DNA from 3 places in the Kocuria sp. CPCC 205297 genome. Region 3 is predicted to be linked to each of the others. Evidence: riboswitches for the same ligand, from Rfam matches in the RefSeq annotation. Region 3 holds a riboswitch; each other region holds the start of a gene.
What was found. Region 3 has a riboswitch for S-adenosylmethionine ahead of RF650_RS02870 (cobalamin-independent methionine synthase II family protein). Riboswitches for the same ligand answer to the same signal wherever they lie in the genome.

Region 1 (10,577 bases), on a different contig from region 3:
GCAGGACGTGCTCGAGCTTGGGTGGCAGCTGCAGGTCCACGTCCGCCTTGGTGCGGCGCAGCATGAACGGGCGCATCCGGGCCCGCAGCCGGGCCAGGGCGTCCGAGTCCATGGCGCGTTCGATGGGACGCTGGTAGTGCTCGGTGAAACGTTTCTTGGACGGAAACAGCCCGGGGGCGGTGAGCGAGAGCAACGACCATAGTTCGGAAAGACTGTTCTCCATGGGGGTGCCGGTGATCGCGAGACACGTGCGTGCCCGCAGGTTCTTCACGGCGCGGTAGGCCTTGGTCCGGGGGTTCTTGACGAACTGGGCCTCGTCCATGATCACCCCGGTCCACTCGACCGAACGGTAGGCCTCCGCGTCCAGACGCAGCAGGGCATAGGACGTGAGCACCACATGGGAATGCGCGGCGGCGTCGGCCACGGAGTCCTTGGTGTGGGTGAGCACGGTGATGTCCAAGGAGGGCGCGAAGCGGCGCAGCTCGGCGGACCAGTTGGCCACCACGGAGGTGGGTGCGATCACCAGGTGGGGTGGCAGCTGCGGGTCCCGGTCCGTGGCACGCAGGATCGCGGCAATGGTCTGCACGGTCTTGCCCAGGCCCATGTCGTCCGCGAGGATCCCGCCCAGTCCGTGGTCCCACAGGAAGCTCAGCCACCGGAAGCCCTCGTACTGGTAGGGGCGCAGGTTGGCCTGTAGGGCCTCGGGGACCGGGGGAGAGGGGATCTCGTGCAGGTGGGTCAGTGCGCGCACGCCCTCGCGCCACTGCTCGGCCTGGCGGGTGTCCGTGGCGAGGTCCTCAAACTGCTCCCACAGGCTCGCCTGGTAGCGGTTCAACGCGAGCGGCGCGTCCTTGTCCTCCTGCAGGGTGCGGGCCTCGGCGATGAGCGTGCGCAGCCGCGTGAACTCGGGGCGGTCCAGGGAGAAGTAGGAACCGTCCGGCAGCAGCATCACGTCCTGGCCGCGGTCGAGCGCTTGAAAGATCTGGGAGAACGGGAGGTAGTGCTCACCGACCCTGATGGTGACACCCAGACCGAACCAGTCGTGGTGTTCGGTGGGCGCGGTGGACACCGTGATCTCGGTGGGTTCGGTGACCTCGCGGTAGGCGGGACTCCCGCCGGTCTCCACGATGCGCAGGTCGGGGATCTTGCGCAGCAGCGGCAACCACACCCGCAACAGGGTCAGGGCGTCCTGCGCCGCGTACGAACTGCGTTTGAAGTCCAACTCGGGGATCCGGCGGTGCACGGCCTGGACCATGGAGGACTCCCACCGGGACTCGCGGGCCACGGGCTCATCCTCGAGAGGGTCCAGGGGGCGGAAGGGCAGCCGGATCCGCTCGCGACCCTTCTGGTACTCCCACTCCCACTCCACGCGCTCGGTGAGGTCGTCGTGGTGGATGGTGAGCACGAACTGCGGATCCGCGACCTGGGGCAGCACCAGGGAGTCCTCGCCCGCGATCACGTGCATGCTCTGGTGCAACCGGGGGAAGTAGGTGTCGAAGAACTCCTCCACACCGTCCTGCGGGACCGTGAGGGATTCGGCGCGGTCCAGGAACGAGCGCTGCTGCTGATTGAGGCGGGTGCCCAGGGCGACCAGGTGCAACGGGAACTGGTTGAGGTCCTCCGCGGTGTCCAGGGCCGCGGGGGTCGCGTCCGGGTAGAACAGGCCGTGACCTGGCTGGCCGATGATCCGGGTCCAGCGCAGGGGGATCTCGTTCTCGCCCACGATGAGCTGGGGGTGCAGGGCGAGCTCGCCGTGCTCGCCGGGATCCACGCGCACCTCGAACCGGCCGTCGCGATCCACGATCACGGGTGCTCCCGTGCCCTCGGAGACGAGCGGGATCCCGAGCCCCCGGGCGCGCCCCAGGATGGGCCACAACAGGGGAGAGGTGTAGCGCTCCATGTGCAGCTGGTGCCGGTCCGCAGCGTAACTGCCGCGGTGCGACTCGGAGAGCGCTCGCAGCTCCTCGAACCAGTCCAGTTGCTCCGCGCTCAGGTGCCCGGAGCGGGCGTGGGAGGCCAGGTTGCCCCAGTCGATGCCGGTGTGCACCCACCCGTGGCGCTGTCCGCGCAGCACCGGACGGGCCGTGAGACTCAGCGGGGTCTCCCGGGGTGATTCCTGCCACGCTTTCGGGGTGCGGTTCTGCACCCGGGCCAGGTCCAGTTCGAGGGCCACGGTTGGTCCGGATTCCGGGTCCGCCACGACCCTGTCGGGACTCGTGCCGGGCACGATCCGGGAGAGTTCGCTGCGCCAGTCCGGGGCGGCACCCGGACCGCGGGCGTCCGTGAACTGCGCAGCACCATCCATGGCCCCTACCGTACCGCCCGGTGCGGACACGGCCGGGCGCCGGTGGGCGAGGGCCCGGGCAGCGGCGTCGTCGTGGTGCAAACCGGGGGCGCGGTGGGATCGGGCAGTGAACCGCCGACGGGCGGGAACTTATAATCGACAGGGATTGTCGTGTTTCGAGCGCGCCGCACGGCGCAGACGGAGGATTTGTGGCTGACGCTGCCGGTTTCCACACGGGGGACCACGCAATGGCATCCGGACCCCGGGAAGTCGATTACCTGCGCTGGAACGACGCCGTGGCGCGGGCATTCTTCGGCCCCAGGAGGGCTGGGGAACTGGTCCACCTGGACCTGGACGAGAAGATGCTCGAACAGATCGGCTCGGAATTCGGCCTGGACGGCCCGGCCACGCTGCGTGCGCTCGCCGACTCCGTGACGCCGCTGCTCGTGACGGACGGCTCCCGCCGGTCCGTGTTCGACGCGTTCAACAAGCTCACCGAGGCGTGGTACCGGACGTCCCGGCGCCAGCTCGAGGACCTCACCAGGATCGGCCCGCCGCCCATCGTGGCGCTGTTGGCCCTGTTCGCCCTGGCCGGGCGGCACATGTCCGCGCTCGCGGCGCGCACGGGCAAGAAGTCCGTGTCCACGTTCTACCTGCCGCTCGCGGTGTTGCTGCAAGCGGGCCAGGACAACGTCAAGGCGCTCGAGACCTCGGTGCGCAAGGACTCCGAGACCTACTGGGACGCGCTGCGCTATTGGCTCGAGGCCTTCGACGGTCAACTCGGGTTGCCGTCCGCGTACGCCGTGAACCACCGTCCCGTGGGCCTCGCTCTGTCCCAGACCCTGTTCGGCCCGTCCGAGCTGCGGCAACTGCACCAGATGTTCGAGGACCTCGAACTGACCACGGCGCAGGGGATGAGCGCGGCGGAGCTCGGGATCTACATCGACTTCTGGCTCGACATCGCGGACACCGATGTGTCCAAGAGCCTGCGCAGCATCTGGACCAACCCCCTCACGCGCGATCCCGCGTTGCAGGTCGCGCTCGCCCAGTTGGACGCGTGGGAGTCCGCCCCGGACGACGCCGCCGCTGCCGCCGCCCGCGGCACGCGGCACCTGGGCTCGCGCAGCCCCGGGTTGTCTCTCACGGACGGCACGGACTACGTGGGCAACCCCATCTACGAACTCGGTTTCGTGGTGCCCAAGCGGCTGGTGCCCGGTCGTGAGGTGGATCTCGCGACCACGGTCGGCCCGCGCACCATGTTCCTGTCCTACATCGGGGACGCGTTCCTGGGGATCTCCGCGTACAACGCCCGCATGACGAGTGACACGCTGCTGTCCGGGCAGCTGCAGATCACCGCGGGGGAGCTCACCCTCACGCGTAATCCGCGGCCCGTGGTGGTCTTCGCCAAGGACGCGTACTCGGACACGTTCATCTCCGTGGACCACGTCCCCGCGGCGTGGCCGTGCCGGATCATGGTGCGCAATCAACCTGAATGGGTGGATCAGATCCGCGCGATCCTGGACGACTCGGCCTCTCCCGACTACCGCGTGGTGGGCCCGGGGGAGAACGGAGTCTGCGAGGGCTGGGTGCTGTTCGACGACGTCCAGGTGCTGCGTGCCGGTGACCCCGCGCTGACCGTCAACGACAACTTCTCGGCCCTGGTACCCCGCCTGGTCCCCGCAATCACCCTGTCCGGCGGGCTGCGGATCCCCGGGGACGTGGACCGGTTCTCGGCCCTGCGGCCCCCGCAGTTGACCGTCACGTCCGACAGCGACGACCCCCTGTCCGTGGAGTGCGAGTGGCGCAACCCGCACTCGTTCAAGCTCATGAGCACCAAGCTCACCGCACCCCGGGTACCACCGTTCCAGGTGAGCCTGGGCGGTACGGAACTGGCCCGCGAGGACGGCCACCTCAAGCCCAACGACTACACGCTGGTGCTGCGTTCCGGGCGCACCGTGAAGCAGCGCCTCGAGTTCCGCGTGCGGGACAGTTCCTACTACATCACTCAACGTTCCCTGGGCTACGACGGTGAGATGGTCCACGTCGCGGAGGAACCGTTGTGGCCCGTCACCGCGGTAACGCGGGACGAGATCCCGGATGAGTACGTCCAGGGCTCGTTCGACAACATGGACCCCCACGAGGCCGCCGTGGACGAGGTCCCCGTGCCCGAGGTCGCCGGGTGGGAGTCCGCCGAGGGGCAGATGTTCCCCGAGCGCAGCAACGAGCTGCCCGAGGCCCCGGACGTGTCCTGCATGGTCACGGGCAAGCACAAAGTGATCCTGCCCCCCATGGATCCCAAGGCCAAGGCGCCGTGGGTGTTCGGGCGCTGCAAGTTCTGCGGGCTCACCAAGCGCTACCCCGGCCGGCTCACCAAGCTCTCGGCGGTGGGTCAGACGGGTTCGGTCGAGGCACTGCAGTTCATCGGCCCGGACGAGGGCGAGTACCCGGGGTCCTGGGCGCCGTTCAAGGACATCCTCACGTTCTTGGGTGGCAGCAAGCGGTCGAGCCTGTCCATCGTGGCGCGCCAGCTCGAGGACTCCGAGCGCTTCGAGGAATGGTTCGTGGGTCACCTGCAGGCCCTCGGTTTCCTGGAGGTGATCCGGGACGAGAACTGGACGGTGCGCCGCTGGCAGGTGTGCTCCCCGGCCCTGACCCAGCTCGTGGACGGCTCCATCCTGCTCACGGGCGGGTGGAAGACCGACCAAGAGGACGCCGTGACGCAGGCGGTCGGGGCCCAGGGTGGTGAGGTCGTGGTGCTGTCCCCGGAGGACCACGCGACCACCATGCTCCAGGATGTGGACCTCGACGCGCTGAGCAAGCTGCTGCCCGAGGGGCTGTGCGACGTGGTCTACGACGCCGGGCCCGTCATGCTCGACACCCTGCCCCCGTTGTCCTCGGTCGTCGCCGGGCTGCCCCTGAAGGAGATGCAGTACAACGGGGTCGCGGAACGCTTCGTGCCCGCGGACGCCACGTGGGAGGCCACGGACGACCGCAACCAGGCGGGGCTGTACCGGATCAACCACCACCACAAGACGCGCTACGCCTACCGCACCGCGGAGGACGTGGTCTCGGGTCACGCCCGTCCCGTGTCCTCGGGGCTCGGCAAGCACCTCGCGGCGCGGGACACCGGCACGGCGTTGGTCAGCTACGATCCCGAGCTGCGGTTGCTCTCCGTGCCCATCGGTGCCGCCCTGCCGGGGCTCTACGCGCGCGCCACGGTGCTGTGCTCGGGGCTGCTGCCCACGCTCGTGGACGAGGACTTCTCCCTGAACTACGGGGACGTCTCCGAGGAGTTCGCGAGCGCCCTCGTGGCCAAGCTGCTGGGCTGACAGTGCCGCCCCGGGCGAACGGGGGGGGGTGTACTCGTGGGGCCGCGCGGCTGCATTCGGCCGCTGCGCGGCCCTCCCCTAAAGTGAGGTGGCGTGCCATGACTAACGGCTGGTAGTAAGGCGCCTCAACCCCGGGTCGTCCGACGTCCGACCCGCATCCCCGACGTGACCACACACGATTCCTCGTCCATCCGTCACCCACGCCCGGGCTCGTCGCCCGTCGCGGATCCGCCAGCCCTGTCCGGGCCCCTCGCTCTGCGCCACCCCGGTTGCCCGTCAACTGGCGGGTCTTCGTGGCCGCGGCAACCCTGCTTGTCTCGCTGTCCGCCTGGGCCACGGAGGCACCCGAGCACGCCGACGCCGTGATCGGCGGCGTGGTCGCGTGGGTCGCCTCCCGGCTGGGGTGGTTCTACATCCTCACGGCCGCTCTCGTGATCGTGTTCGTGATCCTGGTCGCGGACAGCAGGCACGGCACGATCAAGATGGGCCCGGACCACGCGAAACCCCAGTTCAACCTGTTCACGGGGTGGGCCATGTACGCCCTGATGGGCATGGCATTCGGCTACTTCGCCTACCGCTTCGGCATGCCGCTGAGCATCCGCTCCGCTCTCTACCCCTGATCGGGTGCCGGATCCACGGTGCCGCCGGCGACGCCGTGGACACCGCGGCGCTGCTGGGGACCATCTTGGGCGTGGACAAGGGCACCCGGCGGCTTTCCGAGCTGAGCATCATCCTGGCGATCGGGCTCATGCTGTACGTGCTCATCACCGGGCGCACGGCGTTCCTGCTGGATGCGATCGTCAAGGGCGTGAGCGGATTGCGCGTGGCAGACGCCTCGGTGATGTCCGAGCTCGTGACGGTGAACCCGAAGATCACGGTCTTCATGATCGGTGAACGCGCCGCCGAGCTGATCGCCCAGGACCGGGACGCGACCGCCCGGTGAGCACGGCCGTCAAGAACCGAGCAGGCTGAGAACATGGGTGTGGCCCGGGTCCGTCCGGACCCGGGCCACACCCGATCGTGGAGTTCGCGGTCGCGGGGACCGTGCTCGCGAGGACTACGCGGGCAAGGGCTCCAGCTTGTAGAAGGACACCCCGCCGGTCACCCGGGACGCCCCGGGGACCAGGAGTCTGCTGTACTTGGCGCACCACTGGCCGCGCCCCCGTGTGTGCTGTGCGGCGAGTGCGACCTCACGGGCGTCGTCCGCGAAGTACTCGTGCTCGTGACCGTCCGATCCCGTGATGGACACCACGTGCCGGGCGGGGTCCGCCTGAACGGTGACGTCCACCCATTGTTCGCGGGTGTCGGGGTGGGATTTCTGGGTTGTCGTGTTCATGATGTCGGGCCTCTGAATTTTCCGGTCGCTTGCCGGGACCACACGTGTGGCCCCGGCCACTTCGTCATCCAATCCACCCCTGAACCGAGGGTTGGCGTACGCCGAGTTGGAGCTCTGGGCGCGCGGTGACGTCCTTGTCGTTGCGCGGGCGCATCTCGTGAAGCTGCTTCGAGCCTATCCGTGGATTCGGGGGACCAGCCAGGCGCGGACCGAGAATGTCATCAAAACTTAATCAAGCTTCTGTTGAGTAACATCTGGCACCCGGCGGCGGTTCTCATGGGGTGCGCAGGTCGCTGCGGCGCGTGCCGCGCATCCGGGAGGTGACCGTGCGAGCGCGCTCGTAGTGGCCCAGCAACTGCTCGCACACGGCACCCCACGTGCGCTCCTGCACGCACTGGCGGGCGGTGCGCGCGAAGGCGAGGCGTTTGGCGTCGTCGCCCGCGAGGTCTCGGACGCGCTCGCGCAACCCGGCCAGGTCACCCGGGGCGTAGAGCCACCCGTTACGCGAGGAGTCCACGAGGTCCAGGGGGCCGCCGCGGCCCACGGCCACCACCGGGACCCCGGAGGCCATGGCTTCCTGGATGGTCTGGCAGAACGTCTCGTGCTCACCCGGGTGCACGAACACGTCCAGCGACGCCATGGCCGTGGCGAGTTCGGTGCCCGTGAGGAAGCCCTCGAAGTGCGCGTTGGGCAATACCGAGCGCAGCGACTCCTTCCCGGGGCCGGAACCGATGATCACGAGCCGGGTGTCCGGCAGGGCGTCGATCGCGGCGAGGTCCGCGACCTGCTTCTCGGGGGCCAACCGCCCCACGTATCCCACGAGTCGCTTGCCGCCGCCCACGCGCTCGCGCCACGCGTGATCGCGCAGCGCGGGACGGAACCGACTCGTGTCCACTCCGCGGCGCCACATGTGCACCCGCTGGACGCCATGCTCGTGGAGTTGGCTGATCGACGCCGTGGAGGGAGCGAGCGTGAGGGTCGCACTGTTGTGCATCGCACGCACGTGGGACCACATGGCGGTCTCCAGCACGGACGCCCCGTAGCGTGCGGCGTAACCGGGCACGTCCGTCTGGTACACGGCCACGCACGGCAGACCCAAACCCTTGGCGGCCTGGATGGCCTGCCACCCGAGCACGAACGGGGACGCCACGTGCACCACGTCCGGCGCGAAACGGGCCAGGATGCGCTGCATGCGACTCACGGTGCAGCTCGCCACGCGGACCTCGGGATAGCCCGCGAGCGGCAGGGACGGGATGCGTTCGATCCGCACGCCGTCCACGTGGTCCACAGAGCCCAGGAACAGGGTCTTCTCATAGGAGGGGGCGATCACCATGGCCTCGTGCCCGTGATCCCGCAGGTGTTCCAGGACGCGGATCACCGAATGCGTGACACCGTTGACGTGGGGGAGGAACTGTTCGGCCACCAATGCGATTCTCACGGTTCCCACTGTGGGCCCGGCGCCTCACGGGGGAGTCACCCGGGGGTGGCCCGCAGATGAAGTCCGCGCTAACTTCGCTGCCCGTGGTGCGCGGGTGAACGTGAAAAGATGTCCGGTGATGAAACTTCCCTCACTGCCCGGCGTGGTCTCGGGCGTACGCGACCGCTTCACGTCGCACGGTTCGTCCCCCGCGCGCGCCGCCGACGTGCCCCGCCCCGAACCGGACGACTCCCCGGGACTGCCCATGCCGCTCGCGCTGCAGGGCGTGATCGAGCTGCTCGCGGTGGCCGTGGTGGGCCTGTTGCTGGGCACCGTGCTCCTGGGCGCGGTATGGGCTGCGGGGGGCTTCGCGACCCTGGGCGCGGGCGGGAGCCTGCAGCTCGCCGGACAGGTCTGGTTGCTCGCGCACTGCGTGCCCCTCACGATCCAAGCCATCCAGGGCCTGTCGCTGGACGGTGGCGGGACGGTCACGCTCGTGCCTCTAGGGCTCACGCTGATCCCGTTCGGCCTCGCGGTGATCGCGGGCCGCCGGATCGCCCGGGCGTGCTGGCGCGGTCAGTTCCTGATCCCGTTCTTCGCCGGGATGCTCGCGTACGCGCTCTTCGGGGCCCTCGTGGGCTGGTTCAGCCGCACCGAACAAGTCTCGGTGGACCTCGTGGCGGCCGCCCTGTTGCCCCTGGTCCCGGCCGGGTTGGGCACCCTCGTGGGCGGGTGGAGCGCTTCGCGCTCGCTCGCCGCGGTGCTCGGGGCCGACGTCGCGTCCTGGTTGCAGCGCACGAGCCAGCACTCACGCTGGGCAGGTTCCTACGTGTGGGCCGTGATCCGCGCCGGTTTCCTCGCCGCGGTCACCGCTGTGGCGGCCGGTGCCCTGTTGTTCGTGGTGGCGCTCGCGTGGAACTGGGACCGCGTGATCACGGTCTACCAGGACCTCGGTACCGGCGCTGCGGGGGACACCGCCCTGACGGCACTGCAGTTCGGGTACCTGCCCAACATGGTCGTGTGGGCGCTCACGTGGGCCACCGGTGCCGGCTTCTCGCTGGGCACCGGGACCCTGGTGTCGCCGTTCCAGAACACGCTGGGACCGCTGCCGCAGTTCCCGGCGTTCGCCGCGCTGCCCACCGGTGACCCGTGGCTGTACGCCCCTGCGGTCCTGGGGTTGCCCGTGCTCGCGGGTCTGCTCGCGGGGTGGTGGTTCTGCCGCGAGGGTGAGAACCACCTGGACGACTGGATGGCCATCCGCCTGCCCCTGCGCTGGATCACGTTCGTGCTCTCCACCGTGCTCACGGCGGTGTTCATGGCCGTGGTGGGGGCGGGCCTCGTGACCGCGCTCGCGTGGCTCTCCAGCGGTTCGCTGGGCATCGGCAGGCTCACGGACATCGGCCCGCACGCGTGGCACGTGTTCCTGTGGCTCGGTGCCGAACTCGCGGTGGGCGCCACCGTGGGGTGCCTGGCCGGGCCCTGGCTCGAACGCGAGGGCTACCGTTCCCGCTCCCGCGCCGAGGCGGACGAGCTCACCGAGTCGGATTCCCCGGCCCCGGAGGACGACGCCGCTGTGGCCCACCACGACGCCCTGCCCGCCGCTGGCGCCGCGCACGGTTCCCGCTCGGCTTCCGGCCCCGGCGCCGGGCAGGATGCTCGCACGGCACCCGGTGGCCGTCCTGGATCCGGGGCGGCCGTCCCGGGCGGCGAGGTCACGGCTCGGGGTGTCCGGGGTCTGTTCCGGGGCCGCGCGTCGCGCGCTGCCGCCGAGCCCGAGCGGGAGTCCCAGCCCCGCGGCGGGTCCACGGCCGTGGGACGATCGGCAGACGAACCGGGACTGTCCCGCCGTGAGGAGGCCAAGCGTCGTCGTGCGCAGCGCAGGTCCGAGAAGCGCAAGGCCGCGCGGCTGGCCGCCCTCGACGACGAGCGGGACTGAGATGACGATGAACCGCTCCTGGCGCCGACGGGCTCGGGCGTCCCAGGACGTGGGACTGGGCCGATGACGAACCGCTCCCGATAGCAATGGACTCGCTGGGAACGGGCGTCTCAGGACCCGGGACCGGCGGAGGTCGGCGAGGTCGCTCCCGGTGTAGCACTCCCCGAAGGGGCAGGGTTCGAGGCGCTCGGCGTGGGCGTGACAAGGGAGGCCTCAGGCGTGGCGGTGGCTGTCGGATCGTCCTGCGGCACACCCGTCTCGAGGGGCGCACCGGA
Region 2 (10,577 bases), on a different contig from region 3:
TGGGCGAGCAGCCCCGCCGTGGCCAGGCCCGCGAAACCGCCGCCGATCACCACCGTCCGTGTCATCGTGTCACCACCGAATCCGAGAGGGAGCGCGCCGCGATCCGCAGTTTCACCGCGGTGGGCACGCTGATGCGTTGTCTGGTCAGTTCCCGCGCGGGGACGCGTTCGATCCGCCGGGACAGTTCCGTGAACAGTCCGTGCGCAATCAGGACCGCCCGGCGAGCGCGCCGGTCCAGGGCCAGGATCCCGGGCATCGCGGCGTCGAGATCCGCATTGAGGTCCGCGAGCAGCTGCGTCTTCTGGGTCTCGTCCAGGTGGGCGGGGTCCGCGCCCGGGAAGTACGTGCGACCGAGCTGGTCGTGGTCCGCCCCGAGGTCACGCAGGAAATTCACCTTCTGGAAGGCCGCTCCCAGCCGCCGGGCCGTGGCCCGCAGCATGGCCCGCTGCTCAGGGGTGTCCGCCCGTGTGCCGGGCATGTCCATGAACACCTCGAGGCACATGAGTCCCACGACCTCCGCGGAACCGTAGATGTACGACTCGAGCGACGCGCCGTCGTGCTCGGCCACGTCCAGGTCGGCGCGCATGGACGCGAAGAACGGTTCGGTCAGCTCCCGCCCGAAACCGTGACGGCGGGCGACGTCCGCGAAGCCGTGGATCACCAGGTCCGTGGCGAATCCCGTGGCCAGGGCCGAGTTCACGGCCGCCTCGTACCCGTCCAGGGCGGTGCGCACGCGGGCGGCTTCGAGACCCGCGGCGCCCGCGGTGCCGTCCACGACCTCGTCCGCGACGCGCACGAGCGCGTAGATCCCCGCGATGTCCCGGCGCACGGCGGGCGGCAGGGTGCGGCACGCCAGCGAGAAGGATGTGGAGTACCGGCCGATGACCGACCCGGAGGCCGCGAGGGCCGTGGCGGTGTACAGGCGAAGCGACACGAGGGGCGGCGCGTCCGAATCCGGCATGGGGGTCCTCACTACGAGTGTCTGTTCAGGACGTGGTGGCACAGCGCGACGAGCTGATCGCGCTGCGCCGCGGGCAGGGGCAGTTCGTCCAGGGTGGTCCGGGCGCGGTCCACGAGATCCGTGGCCAGTTCCACGGCCACGTCCTTGGCGCCGGAGGCCGTGAGCGCTTCCCGCGCGTGATGCACCGTGGTGCGTTCCGCCGCCAGGTCCTTGAGGACCCGGCGGACCGTGGGTACCCCCATCCCGTGGGCGGTGAGCACGGTGGCCTTGCCCGAACGTAGATCCGCGTCCACCGATTTGCCGGTCAGTCCCGGGTCACCGAACGTCCCCAGGACGTCGTCCACCACCTGGTACCCCACGCCCAGCATGGCGCCGGCCTGGGCCAGCCGCTCCGCGACGTCCGCGGGAGCACCCGCGAGCAGTGCGCCGGCCCGCAGCGGGGCCTCGAACGAATACGTGGCGGTCTTGAGCCGCTCCATGTCCAGGATGTCCTGCACCCCGGGGTGCTCGGCGCCGAAGCGATGCAGGGACAACAGCACGTCATCCAGCTCCCCGGCCGCGGAGGCGGTCACGGCGTCGAACACCACGTCCGCCACGGCGCGACACCGCGCGAGGTCCGATGCGCACGTGGTCGCGAGCCGCAGTGCCCCCGCCAACAACAGGTCCCCCGCGAGGATCGCCGCCGAGGCCCCCGCGTGTTCCGCTTCGTGCTCGGGTGCGCCGGCGCGGGCCGCGTCACGGCGGAACAGCTCTCCCACCGTGGGCATGCCCCGGCGCAGCCAGTCGCGGTCCACCACGTCGTCGTGGACCAGTAGGGCCGCGTGCAGCATCTCGAACGACGCCGCCAGGCGCACGCACTCGGGGTCCGGCACCTCTGTCTTTCGGTCGCCCGCCGTGTGGTTCCCGTCTCCGGCCGCATCGCGCACACCCGGCGTCTCCGCGGCATCCCCGGCGTCCGGCGCGACGAGCGGGTCAGGCGCGCTCGATCCATCCCCCGCGCCCCCGGCGAAGGAAGACCACGCGATCCACGTCAGTCGCGGTCGGATGAGCTTGCCGCCCACCATGTGCTCGCGCACCCGCTCCCACAGCACCCCGAAACCCGGGCTCGTGGGAACTCGATTCGCGGGGGCCGCGAAGAACGCGTCCAGCTCTTCCCCCACGGCGGTGCGGAAACGGCGCCAGGCGGCGTCGTCGGCGGGGGCGACACTCGGGGAGGCCCCAGGATCGGTAACGGACGGGATCCCGGGAGCCGCTCGGTGGGATTCACGGGACCGGGCGGTGCGTACGCGTTCGGTCATGACCCACCCGCCCCGGGATCGTCCTGGGACGCCTGGTCCGCGCGCCCACGCAAGTCTTCCAAGTACTCCTCCAGACGGGACTCGGTACCTCTCAGGAACCGGAGGACGGCCTCACGCCCGGGCTCGTCCAGGGCGTCGAGCTCGTCCTCGACCATCCCGATTACCGGCACGACGTGCTCCCGGGTCCGCTCCCTGGACGAGGTCACCGCGCGCACAGTCATCCGGCGTCGATCCCCCTCCACGGGCTCCCGGACCACATGACCCGCGCGCACCAGTCGGTCCACCACCGCGGTCGCGGAGGCCGTCGTGATGTGCAGCGCGTGAGCCAGCTCCGTGGGCCCCATGGAATGGACTATGAGCATGGCCATGGCCGCGTAATCGGTTCCCTTGAGCCCCAAGATGCGGCGGATCTCGTACGCGATCTCCGCGTTGAGCACGACCACCCGGCGCAGCGCACGCGACTGCGGGCTCACCGGCCCGTACCACGTTGCACTGCTCTCCATCGCGTTCCTCGCGTTGTGGATAACTAGACAATCTAGTAAACATCATGCTGCACGTGCGGGGGACGTGTCCACCCATGTCACGCGGGTGGAAAACGTTGTCCGCACCCGCCTTGTCGCGGTCATCGGCCGAGAACGCCCTGTCCTCAGCGGGTGATGGACGCGCCCCGTAGTGTCACATCAGACTGCGCAGGGCCCGCAGGACCGCCCCGCCGTAACCACCGTCGAACCTGATCGCATGCACCAGCAGCGGCGGCAACTGGTACCACGGCACCCGGTCGTGCCAGCCGTCCGCGAGGGGGTAGACGTCGTCGTACGCCGCGAAGCATTCCCGCCCGAAACCGCCGAAGAGCTGCATCATGGCCAGGTCGTACTCGCGGTGTCCGTAGAACGAGGACGGATCGATGAGCCAGTTCGTCCCGTTGCGATCGACCACGCGGTTGCCTGCCCACAGGTCACCGTGCAGCAGGCTCGGTGGCTCGGGAGGGCCCGCGAGTTCGTCCGCTCGCGGCGCCACGCGCGCCAGCAGGTCCGACGCCGCGAGGTCCAGGTGTCCCGCGTCGATCGCCGCGCGCAGTAACGGCTCGATGCGGCGGTGCAACAGGAAGTCGGCCCAGTCGTCCGTGGGCGTGAGATCCACCGGGAACGAGCCGATGCGTTCCGGCAGCTCCGCCGAGAGCCACCCGACGTGCGGGGCTCGCGCGCGGTGGATGGCCGCGAGACCGGCCCCCATGCTGCGTTCCGTGGCACGGTCCTGCCGTCCGGGACCCTCGTCGATCCACTCGAGCACCAGGGCCTCATCGCCCACGTGATGCACCCTGGGCACCCGCACCTCGGCGGGGGCGACGGCGCGCAGCTCCTCGAGTCCCGCCGCCTCCAACGCCAACACGCCCGCCGGGGCACCCGGCATGGTCTTGGCGAACAGGGGCCCGTCCGGGGTCTCGAGCCAGTATGCGTGGGCGGTGTCCCCGCCGCTCAGGGGACGGGCATCGCTCACACGCAGGTCCGCGACGATCTCACCGGGAAGCTCATCGATGGTGGCCATGCGTCTTGTCTACACCATGCCGCACAGCGCACCACCCCGCGCCCACCCGCTGCCCCGAACGCATCCCCCGCCCGACACCTAGCTCCGCCTCACCCCCCCCCTCTGCTTTTACTGAGCTAAAGCAGTTTTGAGGCACCCCCAGGTGCTTTTACTCCACTAGGCATCACGTGACGCGACACGGATCGCCGATCCCTGCAGGGTGAACACCCTCTGGCACAATAACGTCGTTGCAAATGCACCGACATGATGCCGGGTGCTTCCTCCGAGACCCGGGACCGCGATGCCTGCCGAGACCATTCACCATCCTGCCCGCCGCCGGTGGGCCGCCGGTCCGAGGGCCCGTGCGAGCACCGTCGTCCTGGCGAGCTTGTTCGCCCTGACCGCGTGCGGCGGCGCCGCAGAGTCCGCGCCCACCCCGGACGACTCGGTGGCCACGGTGGAACGCGTGGTGGACGGGGACACCCTGGACGCCACGATCGCGGGGAAGTCCGCGCGGGTGCGGCTGCTGAACATCAATACCCCGGAGGTCGCGCGGGACGGTCAGCCCGGCGAGTGCCTCGCGGACGAGGCCACGGCCAAGCTTGACGACCTCCTGCCCAAGGGAACCACGATCCACCTGGACTACGACGTGGAACGCACGGACCGCTACGGGCGCACCCTCGCCCGAGTGACCCGCGACGACGACGGGTTGAACGTCAACCAGGCACTCGTCAAGGCGGGCCTGGCAACGCCCATGACCGTGGGCGCCAACAGCACGTACCGGCGAGAGATGGACAGCGCGTACAACGTGGCCCAGGCCATGCAGGTCGGTTTCTTCGACCCGAAGCAGGACTGCGCACCGCCGGGGGAATCCGCATCCCCCGGCACCACAACTTCGAGCACCGCGAGCCCGAGCGCGACGCCGAGTCCCACCCCGTCCTCCACACCCACTCCCACGCCGACGCTCGAGGCGCCTCCCGCGGTCGTGGAGGACGAGGTCGCCGTGGGCGATCCGGCACCCCAACCCAATCCCGCTCCGCAACCAAGCTACAACTACGACCCCGCCCCCGCGCAGCCCGCGGCACCTCAGCTACCGGCCGCGCCCCGGGTACCTGCTGCCCCGCAGCTGCCGGCGGCACCCCACGTGCCCCCGGCTCCCGAGAGTGATGGCGGCTATCCCGGTTACACCGGCCCCCGGTGCTACGAACCGGGAGGCAAGGTCTGGCACCCGTGCTGAGTCGCTGATGACACGCCAAGGCGCGCCCAACCGATCGGTTGACCGGGTGGGCGTCCCTGCTTTTCGCCGCGCTTTCGTCACGCGGGTGCACCGGCGAGCCGCCGGATGCACGGCGGCCCGAACTCAGGGTTCCTGCGTGGACGACGTCGATCCCGGCAGGTCCCGGGGGTCGTGACGACCGGGGTTGGCGGTCGCGCTGCGCAAGGGGGACGGCGTCGTCCGCGGCGGGCGTGATGCCGTAGATGACCGCCATGTTCACACCCGGGGCCTGCCCCGACAACGGGCCGGCGGCGATCCGCAACGGAGTGCCATGTGCGTCGCGCGCCCCGGGGAAAGTCCCCAGCGTGGTCTCGTGCGTGGGGATCGCGGGGCTCGCGATGCCGGCGTCGGGCCGCAGCGACAGCATCAGGACCTTCTCGTGGCGGGCAACCCGGACGTCCCTCGTACGGTACTCGGGGGTGGAGGTCGCGGACGGAGCCACGGTCCAGTTCGTCGGGTATCGGAAACTCGTGGTCCCGCCCGGGGTCGTGAACGTCTGGGTGAGTGCCCCGGCCGTCACCGCCGCCTCGCTCGCGGTGGGCGTGGCGGTGACGGAGGGCGACGGCGTCACACTGTCCTGCTCCGAGGCTTCCGCGGTCGACGGCGCGACGGCTATCGAGCGCAAGACCCAGTTCTCGGCTCCCAACTCGGGCATCTTCATGTCCTGCACGTCGTGGGGCAGGATGACCACGGCAGGGCCCAGGTGCCCCCGTGCGGTCCAATCCGCCCGCTTGGGAAGACGAGCGCGGCGGGAGGCCGGCGGTTCCGTCATCGTTCGTGGGCCGCGTCGCGGGGCTGTGCTACGCTTACTCGTAACAAAGGATCATGAGTCCCGGCGCGAAGCTCTGGCTAGCCGGGCGGCAACCCTCCAGCTGTAGTGGGGTGCCCCAGATGAGGATCCGGCCGCCGCGCAACCGCGTGGTCGGCAAGTACGGCGCTCGGAGCTCGTCCTCCGGCGTCCTAAGGCCGGAGGATTTTTTATATGCCCGCACCCCTCGCAGCGTCAGAACCCGCGCCCGTGACTGGCCCGCCCACGGGGACGTCCTGGCTGGTCCGGCGCCCGCGCCGCTCCACGCTCGTCTCGTTCGAAGTGTTCCCGCCGCGGCCCACCGCGGACCCGGACACCGTGTGGCGCAACATCGACGCCATGGCCCAGGCCGGGCCGGATTTCTTCTCCGTCACCCACGGTCACGCCGGCCATCACGGCGTCTCCCGCGAGGCGCTGCGCCACCTGCGCCGCACGACCAAGACCCCGGTCATGGCGCACTTCACGTGCGGTGGCACGGACCGCGCGGGTCTCGAGCGCGCCGTGGACCAGTTGCTGGACGACGGCGTTCGCGACCTCCTCGCGCTGCGCGGCGACCCGCCCCTGGGTACCGGGGAATGGCGGACCCCCGCGGGTGGCCTGGGCCGGGCCTCCCAACTGGTGGAGCTGATCCGGGACGTCGAACGACGTCGCTTCGGCACCGGGTTCCGCCCGGGTCAGCGACCGCTGTCCGTGTCGGTGGCGTGCTACCCGTCCCCCGCGCGAGGCCGCGACTTCGAGGCGGATCTCGCGTCCCTGTGGGACAAGCAGGAGGCCGGCGCGGACTACGCGATCACGCAGGTGCTCTACGAACCCGAGGACTACGCCACGTTCCTGGAACGCGCGCGCTCGGAGGGCATCCACATCCCCGTGGTCGCCGGGCTCATGCCGCTGAGCAACCCGCAACGGTTGCAGCGCATGACCGAGATCACCGGGGTCCGGGTCCCGGAACGCCTCACCCGGTTCCTGCGCGCCGACACTCCTGAGGAACTGCGCCACCGAGGGGTCGCGGCCACCCTGTCCCTGATCGACGACCTCATGGATCTGGGCTGCGCCGGTTTCCACCTGTACACGTTCAACCGCCCCGAGGCGGCGCTGACCATCCTGGAGCACCTGCGGGTCCGGGATGCCGCACGCGAATACCGAGGCCGCAGCCCCGCGGCCTGACCGCCGCACCAGCCCCGACCGACCCGTGAACCGATCGTGTTGGCTTCGACCGCCACATCCGGGCAGGCCGAAAACCGTTCGTAGCGGCACCACCCACGCTGACGTTCCCCTTACCCCGCCGCGCCGGAGCACACCCGTTGCCGCGGCTCATCACACCCCCTAACCGCCATACCCCACACCAGCTCCGAGGAGTTCCCATGAGCACCCAGCCCGTCCCGTTCCCCGCCGCCACGATCCTGGGCTACCCCCGCATCGGCCCCGACCGCGAGCTCAAGCGCGCACTCGAGTCCTATTGGAAGGACCCGCAACAGCACCCCGCCACCACGGTGCTGGACACCCTCGCCCGGTTGCGTGAGCGCACCGCCACGCGATTGTCCGAACTCGGCCTCACCGCGGATCACGCTGTGCCGTCCGAGGGGTTCGCGGTGGACCACGTCCTGGACACGTCCCTGGCGCTGGGCGCGGTTCCCACGCGGTTCATCGCGGACGGCTACGAGCCCGCAGCCCCGGACACGCCCCGCGGGATCGAGCTGATCACGGCGTTGTCCCGCGGCACCGATCGGTTGGAGCCGCTCGAGATGACCAAGTGGTTCGACACCAACTACCACTACTACGTACCCGAGATCGGCCCGGACACCTCGTTGCGTGCGAACCCCGAGAGCCTCGTGTCCCGCTACCGGACCACCCTCGGGACCACCGGGATCACCACCCGCCCGGTCCTCGTGGGTCCCGTGAGCCTGCTCTTGCTCTCACGCCCCGAGACCACCGATGCCGTCGCGAGTCACCCCCTGCAGCGCCTCGACGACGTCGTGGCCGAATACGCCGCGATCCTGCGAGCCCTGGCCGAGGCCGGCGTCGAATGGGTGCAACTCGACGAGCCGGCCCTCGCCGCGGACGGGTGGAGTGTGGAACGCACCGAACTCGTGGCCGCCCTCGAGAGCGCCTACACCCAACTCTCGAACGAGCAACAGCGCCCCGCGATCCTCGTGACGGTGGGCTACGGCGATGCCGGCGAGGACGCCCAGCTCGCCCTGGCCCACACGAACGTCGACGCCCTGGCCATCGACCTCGACCGCGGGGACGTCCCCGGCAAGGAGGCACTCGAGGCATGGGGCGAACGCCCCGTCGTGGGCGGCGTCGTGGGCGGGCGCACCGTGTGGCGCACCGACCTCGCGCGCGCCGTCGAGACCCTGGACCGGCTGCGCGCCGCGGCCCGCGGGCCGGTGGCCGTGGGCACCGCGACGCCGCTGCTGCACGTCCCGCACGACGTCGCCCGCGAGACCGCGCTGGATCCGGACGTCACCAGCTGGGTCGCGTTCGCTGACCAGAAGGTGACCGAGGTGGTCGGGCTCGCGCGCGGCGTCGAGCACGGCTGGGATGCCATCCGGGACACCCTGGACGAGGACGCCACGATCCGCGCGGCCCGCGCCGAGCACCCGGCAACTCACAAGGCCGAGATCCGCGAGCGCACCGCCGCGGTGCAGGACGCGGACCGCCAGCGCGCGGACGCCGAACAGCGCCGCGCTGCCCAGCGCGACCGTCTGCGCTTGCCCGTGCTGCCCACCACGACCATCGGATCCTTCCCGCAGACGCCGCAGATCCGCAAGACCCGGGCGGACCACCGCGCGGGGCGGATCACGGAGGCCGAGTACACGGACGCGATCCGCGCGGAGATCGCCCACACGGTGCGCGTCCAGGAGGAACTGGGGCTCGACGTCCTGGTGCACGGCGAACCCGAGCGCAACGACATGGTGCAGTACTTCGCGGAGGGCCTGGACGGTTTCGTGACCACGCAGCACGGCTGGGTGCAGTCCTACGGATCGCGCTGCACGCGCCCGTCGATCCTGTTCGGGGACGTCTCGCGCCCCGCGCCCATCACGGTGGACTGGACCTCGTACGCCGCGTCCCTGACCGAGCGCCCCGTCAAGGGCATGTTGACCGGGCCGGTCACGATCCTCGCGTGGTCCTTCGTGCGCGACGACGCTCCGGCCGCCGAGGTCGCCGACCAGGTCGCACTCGCCCTGCGGGACGAGATCGCGGATCTCGAGCGCGCGGGAACGCCCGTGATCCAGGTGGACGAGCCCGCGCTGCGCGAGCTGCTGCCCCTGCGGGCGGCCGAGCGCCCGGCGTACCTCGAATGGTCCGTGGGGGCGTTCCGCCTGGCCACGGGCGGGGCGGCCACGGACACCCAGATCCACACCCACCTGTGCTATTCGGAGTTCGAGACCGTCCTGGACGCGATCGACGCCCTGGACGCGGACGTCACCACGCTCGAGGCGTCCCGCTCCGGTTCGGGCATCGTGACCGGGCTCGCGGCATCCGACTTCCCTCGGGACGTGGGTCCCGGCGTGTGGGACATCCACTCGCCCCGGGTCCCCACGTTCGAGGAGGTCGCGGGGCGCATCCGCCACGCGGCGCACGAGATCGGCGCCGAGCGCGTGTGGGTTAACCCCGACTGCGGGTTGAAGACCCGCGGCTGGCCCGAGACCGAGGCCGCACTGGACCGGCTGGTCGCCGCGGCGGTCACCGTGCGCGCGGAACTCTCCGCCGACGACGCCGCTCGGACGGCCGGCGCGCCCGCAGGTGCACCGGCGAACGTGGACCCGAACGACGCGACGACCGTGTCCGGGAGCGTCACTGTCGCCGCGTCGTCGACCCCTGCCGCGGATACTCCGGCGCAGCGCTGATTCACCCGTAAGGGAACGTCCACCCGGTGGCCGCCGCCGCGCGGCCACCGGGTGCGCCGAGGAAGGAAGAAGACCATGACCGCAGCCACCCCCGCACCGCTGGGCACACCCATCGTCCGGCCCATCCACCACAGTGCCGCGTACGCGTTCGAGACCCTGGCCGACGCCCGCGAGGTCTTCGCCCAGCGCGCGAGCGGTTTCACGTACGCCCGCACGGGTAATCCGAACGTCGCGGCGCTCGAGGCCGAGGTCGCGCGGCTGGAGGGAGGGGAATGCGCGGTCGCGACGTCGTCGGGACAAGCCGCGGTGAGCCTCGCTTTGCTCACGCTGACCGGGCCCGCGAAGGACGCGCACGTCGTCGTCTCCTCGCGGATCTACGGCGGGACGGTGGACCTGCTCACGGACACCCTCGCGGACACGGGCCTGGAGGTCACGTTCGCGGATCCCCGCGAACCGCAGCAGTGGGAGGATGCCCTGCGCCCCGGCACGCGCGTGTTCTTCCTCGAATCCGTGGCCAATCCGCTCACGGAACTGCCCGAACTCGAGGCGATCGCGGAGATCGCGCACCGCAACGGTGTGGTCGTGATCGTGGACAACACCGTGGCCACGCCGCACCTCTACACTCCCGGGCGCCACGGTGCGGACCTCGTGGTGCACTCGGCCACCAAGTACCTCTCGGGACACGGCGGGCCCCTGGGCGGTGTGCTCGTGGACACCGGGGCCTTCGACCCCACCGAGGACCCCGAACGGTGGCCGTGGCTGACCCGCAAGCACCACCGCTGGGGGGACCGTTCTCCCGTGGAGGTCTTCGGTGCCCGGCGTGCGCTGCTGGGTGTCGCCCGGTGCAAGTACCTCAACG
Region 3 (10,577 bases):
TGCACCACGTTGCCCATATAGACGTAGTCCACGTCCTCGGGGGAGACCCCCGCGCGCTGCACGGCGTGCTTGATCGCGTGCGCGCCCAGGTCCACGGCGCTCAGGTCCGCGAGCGCGCCCAGCAATTTGCCCTGGGGTGTGCGTGCTCCGTTGACGATCACCACGTCATTGGCGTTCTCTGTCATTTCTCCTCCTGTACGGGCACGGAGTCCGGGGTGACGTCCACGAGCTCAACCCGGTATTCGGCCTCGGTCTTGGCTGCTACTTCTTCTTCGGTCACACCCGGGGCGAGGATCCGCAACACCAGCCCGTGTTCCTCCACGTCGAAGACGCACAGGTCGGTGATGATGCGGTCCACGACCCCGACACCGGTCAGGGGCAGATCGCACTCCCGCTTGAGCTTGGCGGAGCCGTCCTTCGCGACGTGTTCCGTCAAGACCAGCACACGAGGTGCTCCGGTCACAAGGTCCATGGCCCCGCCCATTCCCTTGACCATCTTGCCGGGAATCATCCAGTTGGCCAGGTCGCCGCGCTGCGAGACCTGCATGGCCCCCAGGATCGCCATCTTCACGTGTCCACCGCGGATCATCGCGAAGGACATCGCGGAGTCGAAGATCGCGGCCCCCGGCTGCAGGGTGATCGTCTGCTTCCCGGCGTTGATCAGGTCCGGGTCCTCGTCCCCCTCGTACGGGAACGGGCCCATGCCCAGCGCCCCGTTCTCGGTCTGCAGCACCACGCTCACGCCCTCGGGCAGGTTGTTCGCCACGAGGGTCGGGATCCCGATGCCCAGGTTCACGTAGTCGCCGTCATGCAGTTCCGACGCCGCGATGGCCGCCATCTCATCACGCGTCCAGCTCATGCCACCGCTCCTTCCGCTCCGCCGTTGCCAGTGCCTCGGACGGCACCACCGCCGGTCCGCACGTCCGTTCCGCCCTCCGACGACGACGCCGCGGGCCTCGGTCGCGTGGTGCGCTGCTCGATCTCCTTGGGCGCCCCTGAGTACTGCACCACGTGCTGCACGAAGACCCCGGGGGTCACGATGTGGTCCGGGTCCAACTCGCCCGGGGCCACGATCTCCTCGACCTCTGCAAACGTGATCCGTGCGGCCGTGGCGCACACCGGGTTGAAGTTGCGCGAGGTCCGCCGGTAGATCAGGTTGCCGTCCGTGTCCCCTCGCCACGCGTGCACCAGGGCGATGTCCGCGACAATCCCGCGTTCCAGGACGTAGGTGCGCCCGTCGAACTCCGCGGTGGGCTTCCCCTCCGCCACGCGCGTGCCCACACCGGTGGCGGTGTAGAACGCGGGGATCCCCGCACCGCCCGCGCGCAGCCGTTCGGCGAGCGTGCCCTGCGGGTTGAACTCGACCTCGAGCTCACCCTCCAGGTACTGGCGGGCGAACTCCTTGTTCTCCCCCACGTACGAGGACAGCACCTTACTCACCTGCTTGTTCTCCAGCAGCAGACCGAGCCCCTTGCCGTCCACGCCCATGTTGTTGGACACTACGGTCAGGTCCTTGGCTCCGTTGTCCCGGACCGCTTCGATGAGGTCCCGCGGGATCCCGGACAGTCCGAAACCGCCCACCGCCACGGTCATCCCGTCCCGCAGCGTCTCGGCGAGCAACTCGGCCACGTTGTCCCTGAGTTTGGACATGGTCACCCCTCCAGTGCGTGATCTGCCTCTCAGGCTAGAAAGTGACCACATTTTGGTCAATGCTTCACCCGTAATCGTCGGTGAAGGGATCACAATCTGAAAAACTGTCGCTAGTCTGTCCATATTGTGAACGTCCCGACGCAGGAGCGTGCATGACCCCGCAGAAATCCCGGAACCCGCAGCCCTCCCCGCAGGGCACGCAGGTGGTCTCCCGGATCGCCGCGATCCTGCAGGCCGTGGCATCCGGGGAGTCAGCCGGATCCACCGCGGCCATCGCCCACCGCACGGGGCTGACCCGGCCCACCGCGCACCGATTGCTCGCAGCGCTCGCCGCCGAGGGGTTCGTGGACCGCACGGAGGACGGCAACTGGGCCCTGGGTCCCGAACTGCACATCCTGGGCACGGTGGCCGCCCAACGTTATCCCGCCCAGGACCTCGCGACCCCGTGCCTGCAGCGGCTCGCCGAGGCCACGGGCGAGTCCGCGTTCTTCTCCGCTCGCCGCGGCAACGAGGTCATCTGCCTGGCCCGGGTGGAGGGGGCGTTCCCGGTGCGCTCGCACGTGCTCTACGAGGGCCTGCGGTTGCCCCTGGGCGTGGCCTCCGCGGGACTCGCGATCCTCGGTCACCTACCCCCGGACCAATTGGAGACCGCCCTCGCGGACACCCGGGAGGAGCGGACGCGCCTCGGTCCACAGCACGACGACGCTCACGTCCGCCGCCTCGTCGCCCAGGTCCGGGAGGACGGCTGGTCCCTGAACCCCGGACGTATTGTGGAGGGCTCGTGGGGCATGGCGGCCGCGGTGTTCGACGCGACCGGCCAACCCCGCTACGCACTCTCCCTGACGGGGATCGAACCCCGGTTCACCGCGGAACGCAGACCCCGTCTCGGGGCGGCTTTGCTGGACCAGGCCCACAAGCTCTCCACGGCGCTGCGCGCGGGGGCCACGACCGTGTGAACCGGACGCAGCGGCGTCGTCCCGTACCGTCAGACCCCGCGTCCTTGCACCCCGGAACATCTGTGCCCCGATATCGCATGCGTTGTGCGACTGCGGGTGTTTTTTCGGGACGCAGATGTTCGGGGCCTTGGCCGGAGAGGGGCCGTGGAACGCGGGCCATTGCCTCGACACCGAACGGCAGCGAGGGTGGACGCGGCGACGTCGCCCCGCGCTCAGGACGCCGTCCAGCCACCGTCCATCGCGTAGGACGCACCCGTGACCATGCCCGCGGACGGGCCGGCCAGGAACGCGACGAGCTCGCCAACCTCCTCGGGTTCCACGAGGCGCTTGATCGCGGACTCGGTGAGCATGATCTTCTCGATCACCTGGTCCTCGGGGATCCTGTGGGTCGCGGCCTGGTCCTTGATCTGCTTGTCCACGAGCGGGGTGTGCACGTAACTGGGGTTGACGCAGTTGCTGGTCACACCGTGCTCAGCGCCCTCCAGGGCCACGGTCTTGGACAGCCCTTCGAGCCCATGCTTGGCCGTGACGTACGCGGATTTGTACGCGGACGCGCGCAGACCGTGGATGGAGGAGACGTTGATGATCCGGCCCCATCCGCGCTCGTACATGTGCGGCAGTGCGGCACGGATCAGCAGGAACGGAGCCTCGAGCATGAGCGTGAGGATGCGGTGGAAGTCCGCGGGGTCGAAGTCCTGCACGGGTGCCACCTTTTGGATCCCCGCGTTGTTGACCAGGATGTCCACGTCCAGGCTCAGTTCGGTGAGCGCGGCGGTGTCCGAGAGGTCCAGACCCAGGCTTCCCCGCCCACCTCGGAGGCCGTCGTCTGAGCGGCTTTTTCATTGATGTCCGCGACGACCACATGGGCGCCGCGGTCCGCGAACGCCTGCACGGCGGCGCGGCCGATCCCGCTGGCCCCACCGGTGACCAGGGCCTTCTTCCCCCCGAGTGATTGCTCCATGACAGCCTCTTTGCGCGTGGACGGTTCTCCTACCGCGTCACGCTACGCCCCGGGGGCCGCCGGGTCACGATCCGGAACGGACCACCCCGGACCAGCTACGAGTCACGGCCCGCACCGGGGGCCGCCCGGTCACGGAAGCCCCGGTGACCCGAGCCCGAGGGGCCGGGCAGGAGGAACCCGGGGAGCGGCGTCGTCGTCCGACACGCCACAACTGGCGTCCACTCCTCGCGATGCTGTTGGATGGAGCAGTACCCATCCAGAGCGGCCGAGAGATCTGGCTCGTGGAAGCCGCAGCAACCGGGGTGACACCGGTGCTAACGCCAGGACCGATGGAAAGGAACAGCACAGCCATGCCCTTGAACACCGATCGCATCCAGACCACCCACGTGGGCTCCCTGCCTCGCACGCCCGAGCTGCTGAAGGCCAACAACCGTTTCCAGGCGGGCGAGATCGACCTCTCCCAGCTGGGCGAGGCGCTCGACGAAGGCGTCGCAGAGATCGTGCGCACCCAGCGCGAGATCGGCATCGACATCGTCAACGACGGCGAGTACGGCCACACCACGTCCGGCGCCGTGGACTACGGGGCCTGGTGGAACTACTCGTTCCACCGACTGGGCGGGCTGACCCCCACAGACGAGGACCGGTGGAACGAGGGCGAGAAGCACCGTTCCAGCCCGGGACACATCGTGCTCACGAGCTTCCCCGACCGCCGCGACCGGGAGCGCTTCCGGGATGCCTATGAGGACCCCACAGCGGGCGTGCTCGTGCACCGCAACACGGTCTCCCAGCCCAAGATCACGGGCCCGCTGACCTACACGGGTCAGGAGGCGGTGGCCGGAGACATCCGCCGCGTGAAGGACGCGATGGCTCTGAACGGTGCCACGCAGGGCTTCGTCGCGGCACTGTCCCCCGGCTCCTGCGCGCGCGTGAAGAACGAGTACTACGCCACGGACGAGGAACTGGTCTACGCGTGCGCGGACGTGATGCGCGAGGAGTACAAGGCCATCGTAGACGCCGGACTGACCGTGCAGATCGACGACCCCTCGATCGCCGAGTCCTGGGACCAGATCAACCCCGAGCCCACCGTGGAGGACTACCTGGCCTTCACCCAGCTGCGCGTGGACGCGCTGAACTACGCACTGCGCGACCTCCCCGAGGAGCAGATCCGCTTCCACCTGTGCTGGGGTTCGTGGCACGGCCCGCACACCACGGACCTCGAGTTCAAGTACCTCGTGGACCTCATGCTCACCATCCGCGCGCAGGGCTACAGCTTCGAGGCGTCCAGCCCGCGCCACGGCCACGAGTGGAAGGTCTGGAAGGACCACCAGCTGCCCGAGGGCAAGGTGGTCTACCCCGGTTTCGTCTCGCACTCGACCAACGTGGTGGAGCACCCCGAGCTCGTGGCGGACCGGATCGAGCAGTACGCGTCCGTGGTGGGCAAGGAGAACGTGATCGCCTCCACGGACTGCGGTCTGGGCGGGCGGTTGCACCCGCAGATCGCGCTGGCCAAGCTCGAGTCCCTCGTGGAGGGTGCGCGGATCGCGTCCGAGCGCCTGTTCTGATCAGGCCGCGCGGCTGGTCCTGCAGCTTTTAGTCCCACCGCGTCGCTGACCGTTCCGGTTCCCCGATCTTCCCGGACGACGCCGCCCGCCCCCTTCCGCTGCACCCGCACCTTCCACGGTGCGGCACGGCGGGAGGGGGCGTTGCCGTGTCATGAACGCGTCACAACGGCCGACATGCTGCCCGCCCGGGTGAACGGCCCGGGAAAAATATACGATTTAATACACGAAACGTGTGGTGCGCTTCACATTCTTTCGTACACTTATTTCGAGACCAATCGGTCGGTTATTCCCCTGATCCACTCCGCCACTGGCACCCCACGGACCCCGCGTCCGCCGATCCTGGAGACCCACATGGCATCCACCACCTCAGCGCCCGCTCAGCTGGCGCACACCATGACCCGAGAAGAACGCAAGGTCCTTGCGGGCACCCTCGTGGGCACCACCATCGAGTGGTACGACTTCTTCATCTATGCGCAGGCGGCCGCCTTCATCCTGGCCACCCACTTCTTCAACCCGGCGGGCGAGCAGAACGCCACGCTGGGACAGGTCGTCGCCTGGGCGTCCCTGGGCATCAGCTTCCTCTTCCGTCCCCTGGGTGCGATCGTGGCCGGTCACATCGGTGACAAGTACGGGCGCAAGATCACCCTGGTCATGACCCTCTTCGGGATGGGCGCGGCCACCACGCTGATCGGCCTGCTGCCCACGTACGAGCAGATCGGTATCGCGGCCCCCATCATCCTGCTGGTCCTGCGTATCCTGCAGGGCTTCTCCGCCGGTGGTGAGTGGGGTGGTGCGGCCCTGATGTCCGTGGAGCACGCGCCCGCGAACAAGCGCGGCTTCTTCGGCGCCTATCCCCAGATCGGTGTGCCCCTGGGCGTGCTGATGGCCACCCTGTTCATGTTCGGTCTGAGCACCATCCTGACCCCCGAGCAGTTCGAGGCCTGGGGCTGGCGCGTTCCGTTCCTGTTCTCCATCGTGCTGATCTTCGTGGGTTGGCTGATCCGCCGCTCCGTGGACGAGTCCCCCGTGTTCCTGGAGATGCGCCAGCGCGCCAAGGAATCCTCCGCTCCCCTGGGCCAGCTGTTCCGGACCAACTCCCCGCAGGTCATCCTGGCCGCGCTGATCTTCGCCGCGAACAACGCCGCGGGCTACCTGGTCATCGCGTTCTTCGCGTCCTACGGCACCAAGGCCCTGGGGATGTCCCGCCCCGAGACGCTGATCGCCACGCTCGTGGGCGGCGTCGGGTGGCTCATCTTCACGATGTTCGGCGGGTGGATCTCGGACAAGATCGGGCGCAAGCTCACGTTCCAGATCGGCTACGGCATCATCATCCTGTGGGCCATCCCCATGTGGTGGATGCTCAACACGGCGTCCCTGCCCCTGTTCGCGGCCGCGATCCTCATCCTGACGATCGGTCTGGGTCCGTCCTACGGTCCGCAGTCCGCCATGTACGCCGAGATGTTCCCGGCCCGCGTCCGCTACTCCGGTGTCTCGATCGGTTACGCCCTGGGGTCGATCATTGGTGGCGCGTTCGCCCCCATGATCGCCCAGCTGCTGCTCAACCGCACCGGCGCCGCGTGGACCATCGGCCTGTACATCTCCCTGATCTCGCTCGTGTCCTTCATCGCGGTCTCCTTCGTCAAGAAGTCGGACCAGGGCAAGGACCTGCACGTCGCGGAGGTGCACCAGGAGTACGTCCGGGCGCACCCGGACGAGATCGTTCCCCCGGTGGCCGGCGAGCCCGAGACCACCGCTCCGGCGCGCATCCGCCGCCACTGATCCCCGACATACGAACCAACCGTCCCGGCCTCTGATTCGTCGGAGGTCACGACGGCGCACGGCGGGCCCCGCAGCCATACGGTTGCCGGGCCCGTCGCGCTCTTCCCCGCGTAACCGTCATCGATTGACGTGGCTCACATGATTGGGGAACCTTTACCGTGAACGATCGGTCGGTTATTGCCCCACTTAGGAGTTGCCATGTCCTCGATGCCCCAAGCCTTCCTCGTCGGAGGGGCGCGAACCCCCGTGGGTCGTTACGGCGGTGCCCTGTCCTCGGTGCGCCCGGACGACATAGCCGCACTGTGCATCCGTTCCGTCGTGGAGGACGCCGGCATCGATCCCGCGCTCGTGGACGAGGTGATCCTGGGCAACGCCAACGGCGCCGGTGAGGAGAACCGCAACGTGGCCCGGATGGCGTGGCTGCTCAACGGGTACCCGGACACGGTCCCCGGGATTACGGTCAACCGGCTGTGCGCGTCGGGGATGTCCGCGATCACGATCGCGTCCCAGATGATCAAGTCCGGGGCCGCGGACATCGTGGTGGCCGGCGGTGTGGAATCCATGTCCCGCGCGCCGTGGGTCATGGAGAAGCCCCGTACGGCGTTCGCCAAGCCCGGGGAGGTCTTCGACACCTCGATCGGGTGGCGGTTCGTGAACCCCGCGTTCGTGGAGGGCCCGCTCTCGCGGGACGGCAAGGCCACCTACTCGATGCCCGAGACGGCCGAGGAGGTCGCCCGGGTGGACGGAATCTCCCGCGAGGACGCGGACGCCTTCGCCGCGCAGTCGCACGAAAAGGCCCTGGCCGCGATCCGCGCCGGTCATTTCGACGCCGAGATCGTGCCCGTGGAGGTCCACGGCCGCAAGGGTGCGGTCACGGTCGTGGACACGGACGAGGGCCCCCGCGAGGGCTCCACCCCGGAGGTGCTCGCCAAGCTGCGCCCCGTGGTCAAGGGCGGGTCCGTGGTCACGGCCGGTAACTCGTCCTCGCTCAACGACGGCGCGTCCGCCGTGATCGTGGCCAGCGAACGGGCCGTGACCAAGTACGGGCTCAACGCCCGAGGCCGCGTCGTGGACGGTGCTTCCGCCGGTCTCTCCCCCGAGATCATGGGCCTGGGCCCGGTGCCCGCATCCGAGAAGGTCCTGGAGCGCGCCGGTTGGAACGCGGGCGATCTGGGCTCCGTGGAGATCAACGAGGCATTCGCGACCCAGTCGCTCGCATCGATCCGCCGGCTCGGCCTGGACCCGGAGATCGTGAACCGGGACGGCGGGGCGATCGCCCTGGGCCACCCCCTGGGTTCCTCGGGCTCGCGCATCGTCATCACCCTGCTGGGCCGGATGCAGCGGGAGCAGACCGCCAAGGGGCTGGCCACCATGTGCATCGGCGTGGGCCAGGGTGCAGCACTGCTCGTGGAGCGGGTGTGATCCGGCCATGACGCAGCACGACACCCCCGAGTGGGCCGCGCAGTTCACGGCCCTGCGCATCACCGACACCCCGGACCGCATGCACGTGGCGCTGGACCGCCCCGCAGTGCGCAACGCCATCGACGAGGTCATGGTGGACGAGTTGCACGCTGTGTGCACCCGTCTGGAACACGATCCCCGGATCATGATCCTGAGCGGCACGCACGTGAACGGGAAGGGGATCTTCGCCTCCGGTGCGGACATCGCGCAACTGCGCGAGCGGCGTCGTGAGGACGCCCTGCGCGGCGTGAACTCGCAGTTGTTCGGCCGGATCGCCAAGCTACCCATGCCCGTGATCGCGGCCCTGGACGGCTACGCGCTGGGCGGGGGCGCGGAACTCGCGTGGGCCGCGGACTTCCGGATCGGCACGCCGCGGGTCACGGTGGGCCAACCCGAGACCGGCCTGGGCATCATCGCCGCCGCGGGGGCCCTGTGGCGACTGCGGGAACTGGCCGGTGAGTCACTCGCCAAGGACATCCTGCTGGCCGGTCGGACCCTCTCCGCGCAGGAGGCCCTGGAGGCCCACCTGATCACCGAGATCCACGAACCAGACGAGCTGCTGGCCGCGGCGGACGCCCTGGCCGATCGCATCGCCGCGCAGGACCCGCTGGCCGTGCGCGTGTCCAAGCGTGTGTTCGCCATGCCGCGCGAGGCGCACCCCCACGTGGACGAGCTCGCGCAGGCCATCCTGTTCGAGTCGCAGGCCAAATTCGACCGTATGCAAGCGTTCCTGGACCGCAAGAAGGAGCCCAAGACATGACCGAGAACACCACCGCAACCGTCCGGTCCCGCGTGGGAGTCCTGGGAGGCGGGCGCATGGGCGCGGGGATCGCCCACGCGTTCCTGATCTCCGGAGCGCGCGTGACCGTGGTGGAGGTGGACGGGCTCGCCGATGAGCTCCAGCGCCCCGAGCGGTTCTGCGGCATGCACTTCTTCAACCCCGTCCCGGCCTCCAAGCTCGTGGAGATCGTGATCGGGCGCAAGACCCGTCAGGAGCTGAAAGAGCTGACCCTGCAGTGGGTCGCGGGCATCGGCAAGACGCCGGCCACCGTGAACGACGCCCCCGCTTCGCCCAGCCCCAGCTCATGCGGGACATGGTGGAGCGCGGCGAACTGGGCCGTAAATCCGGCAAGGGGTTCTACGACTACTCCTGAGCGCGTGCACGGCAGTACTCGTGGCGGGTCGGATGCGCATCGGCTGTTCCGCGCGTCGAACCCCTTCTGACTTGGGGTTCGACGACGCCGCGGGGCTGTTCCCCACCCCCCGGCCCGGTCACCGCCCCTGCACGACAGAGGTCGCGATTTCGTCACGGCGTGTTGCGAAAGCAAACGTCTTGAGGAATCGTAGGGCGTGTTCGTCATCGAAAAACTTCGTAGAGGTGATGGAGATGCAGAGCACCAGGACCAAGACCCTGACCGCCGCGGTTCTCGCGGTCCCCCTGCTCGTGGGCTGCGGCCAGAATGGCCAGAGCGCGGCAGAGGCCACCACGCCCCAGGGGTCTCAGAGCGTGAGCACTCCGGCGCAGCAGACCCCGCACGGTTCCACGGCGGCCACCGACGGCGCCACCGCGGTGGCCCAGCCCAGTCCCGCCGACACGGCCACCGCTGCGAACACCGCGGGTGCGGGCAGCACCCCGGCCGCGTCAGCCACCGCTACGGCGCCGTCCCTGCCGGCCGTCGCGGACCCCTGCGCGGGGCCGTGCGACAAGACCGCAGCGATCCCGGTGCACCACCCCGTCTTCGGCGCCATGGAGATCGTGAGCTACGAACGTGTCGTGGAACCCGGCAGCGCCCCCGCGGGCAAGCAGGCCAGCTACGCCGTGTACCAGAACGGTCAGGCCGTGGGGTATGTGCCGCCCAGGGAGGGCACCACGGTGGTCTCCTTCGGCCCCGCTCCCGTGCTGGGAGCTCAGGAGTGGGATCTGCGCACCAACTCCACCGTGGACAAGCACGGCAACGTGTACCTGACGGACGGCCAGGGTGTGACCGTGCTGACCCCCACCGACAAGGGGTACGACTCCCACGACACCATGCCCGCCCAGCGGGGTACGTCCAACCACCCGTTCAACTGGGCCGATTTGGTGATCGACGCGACGGGTGAGCCCACGGTCATCCAGCACGTCACGAACGAGCAGGGCAATGACTCGGGCAAGCGGGTGAACTGGACCTGGAACGGCCAGGAGTTCGTGGCCCAGAAGTAGTCACGACA

Region 1: another riboswitch for S-adenosylmethionine. It lies ahead of RF650_RS01330 (hypothetical protein); the one in region 3 lies ahead of RF650_RS02870 (cobalamin-independent methionine synthase II family protein).
Region 2: another riboswitch for S-adenosylmethionine. It lies ahead of RF650_RS10295 (methylenetetrahydrofolate reductase); the one in region 3 lies ahead of RF650_RS02870 (cobalamin-independent methionine synthase II family protein).

Annotation. Positions count from the first base shown of each region.
Region 1 covers NZ_JAVKPY010000001.1:273,617-284,193, reverse strand. Annotated here, with positions in the region: gene RF650_RS01355 (DEAD/DEAH box helicase) at 1-2,305, opposite strand, end outside; gene RF650_RS01350 (hypothetical protein) at 2,533-5,613, shown strand; gene RF650_RS01345 (BCCT family transporter) at 5,883-6,233, shown strand; partial or broken gene RF650_RS01340 (hypothetical protein) at 6,140-6,367, shown strand; partial or broken gene RF650_RS01335 (GMC oxidoreductase) at 6,413-6,556, shown strand; gene RF650_RS01330 (hypothetical protein) at 6,671-6,949, opposite strand; SAM riboswitch class IV at 6,970-7,112, opposite strand; gene RF650_RS01325 (glycosyltransferase family 4 protein) at 7,224-8,387, opposite strand; gene RF650_RS01320 (DUF6350 family protein) at 8,506-10,302, shown strand; gene RF650_RS01315 (DUF308 domain-containing protein) at 10,413-10,577, opposite strand, start outside.
Region 2 covers NZ_JAVKPY010000010.1:3,276-13,852, reverse strand. Annotated here, with positions in the region: gene crtI (phytoene desaturase family protein) at 1-65, opposite strand, end outside; gene RF650_RS10320 (phytoene/squalene synthase family protein) at 62-961, opposite strand; gene RF650_RS10315 (polyprenyl synthetase family protein) at 973-2,259, opposite strand; gene RF650_RS10310 (MarR family winged helix-turn-helix transcriptional regulator) at 2,256-2,762, opposite strand; gene RF650_RS10305 (fructosamine kinase family protein) at 2,935-3,804, opposite strand; gene RF650_RS10300 (thermonuclease family protein) at 4,172-5,020, shown strand; SAM riboswitch class IV at 5,881-5,997, shown strand; gene RF650_RS10295 (methylenetetrahydrofolate reductase) at 6,042-7,031, shown strand; gene metE (5-methyltetrahydropteroyltriglutamate--homocysteine S-methyltransferase) at 7,229-9,718, shown strand; gene RF650_RS10285 (aminotransferase class I/II-fold pyridoxal phosphate-dependent enzyme) at 9,794-10,577, shown strand, end outside.
Region 3 covers NZ_JAVKPY010000002.1:271,647-282,223, reverse strand. Annotated here, with positions in the region: gene RF650_RS02895 (acetyl-CoA C-acetyltransferase) at 1-185, opposite strand, end outside; gene RF650_RS02890 (CoA transferase subunit B) at 182-859, opposite strand; gene RF650_RS02885 (CoA transferase subunit A) at 856-1,650, opposite strand; gene RF650_RS02880 (IclR family transcriptional regulator) at 1,803-2,606, shown strand; partial or broken gene RF650_RS02875 (3-hydroxybutyrate dehydrogenase) at 2,819-3,567, opposite strand; SAM riboswitch class I at 3,817-3,903, shown strand; gene RF650_RS02870 (cobalamin-independent methionine synthase II family protein) at 3,918-5,129, shown strand; gene RF650_RS02865 (MFS transporter) at 5,481-6,908, shown strand; gene RF650_RS02860 (acetyl-CoA C-acyltransferase) at 7,107-8,330, shown strand; gene RF650_RS02855 (enoyl-CoA hydratase/isomerase family protein) at 8,338-9,129, shown strand; partial or broken gene RF650_RS02850 (3-hydroxyacyl-CoA dehydrogenase NAD-binding domain-containing protein) at 9,126-9,523, shown strand; gene RF650_RS02845 (hypothetical protein) at 9,757-10,569, shown strand.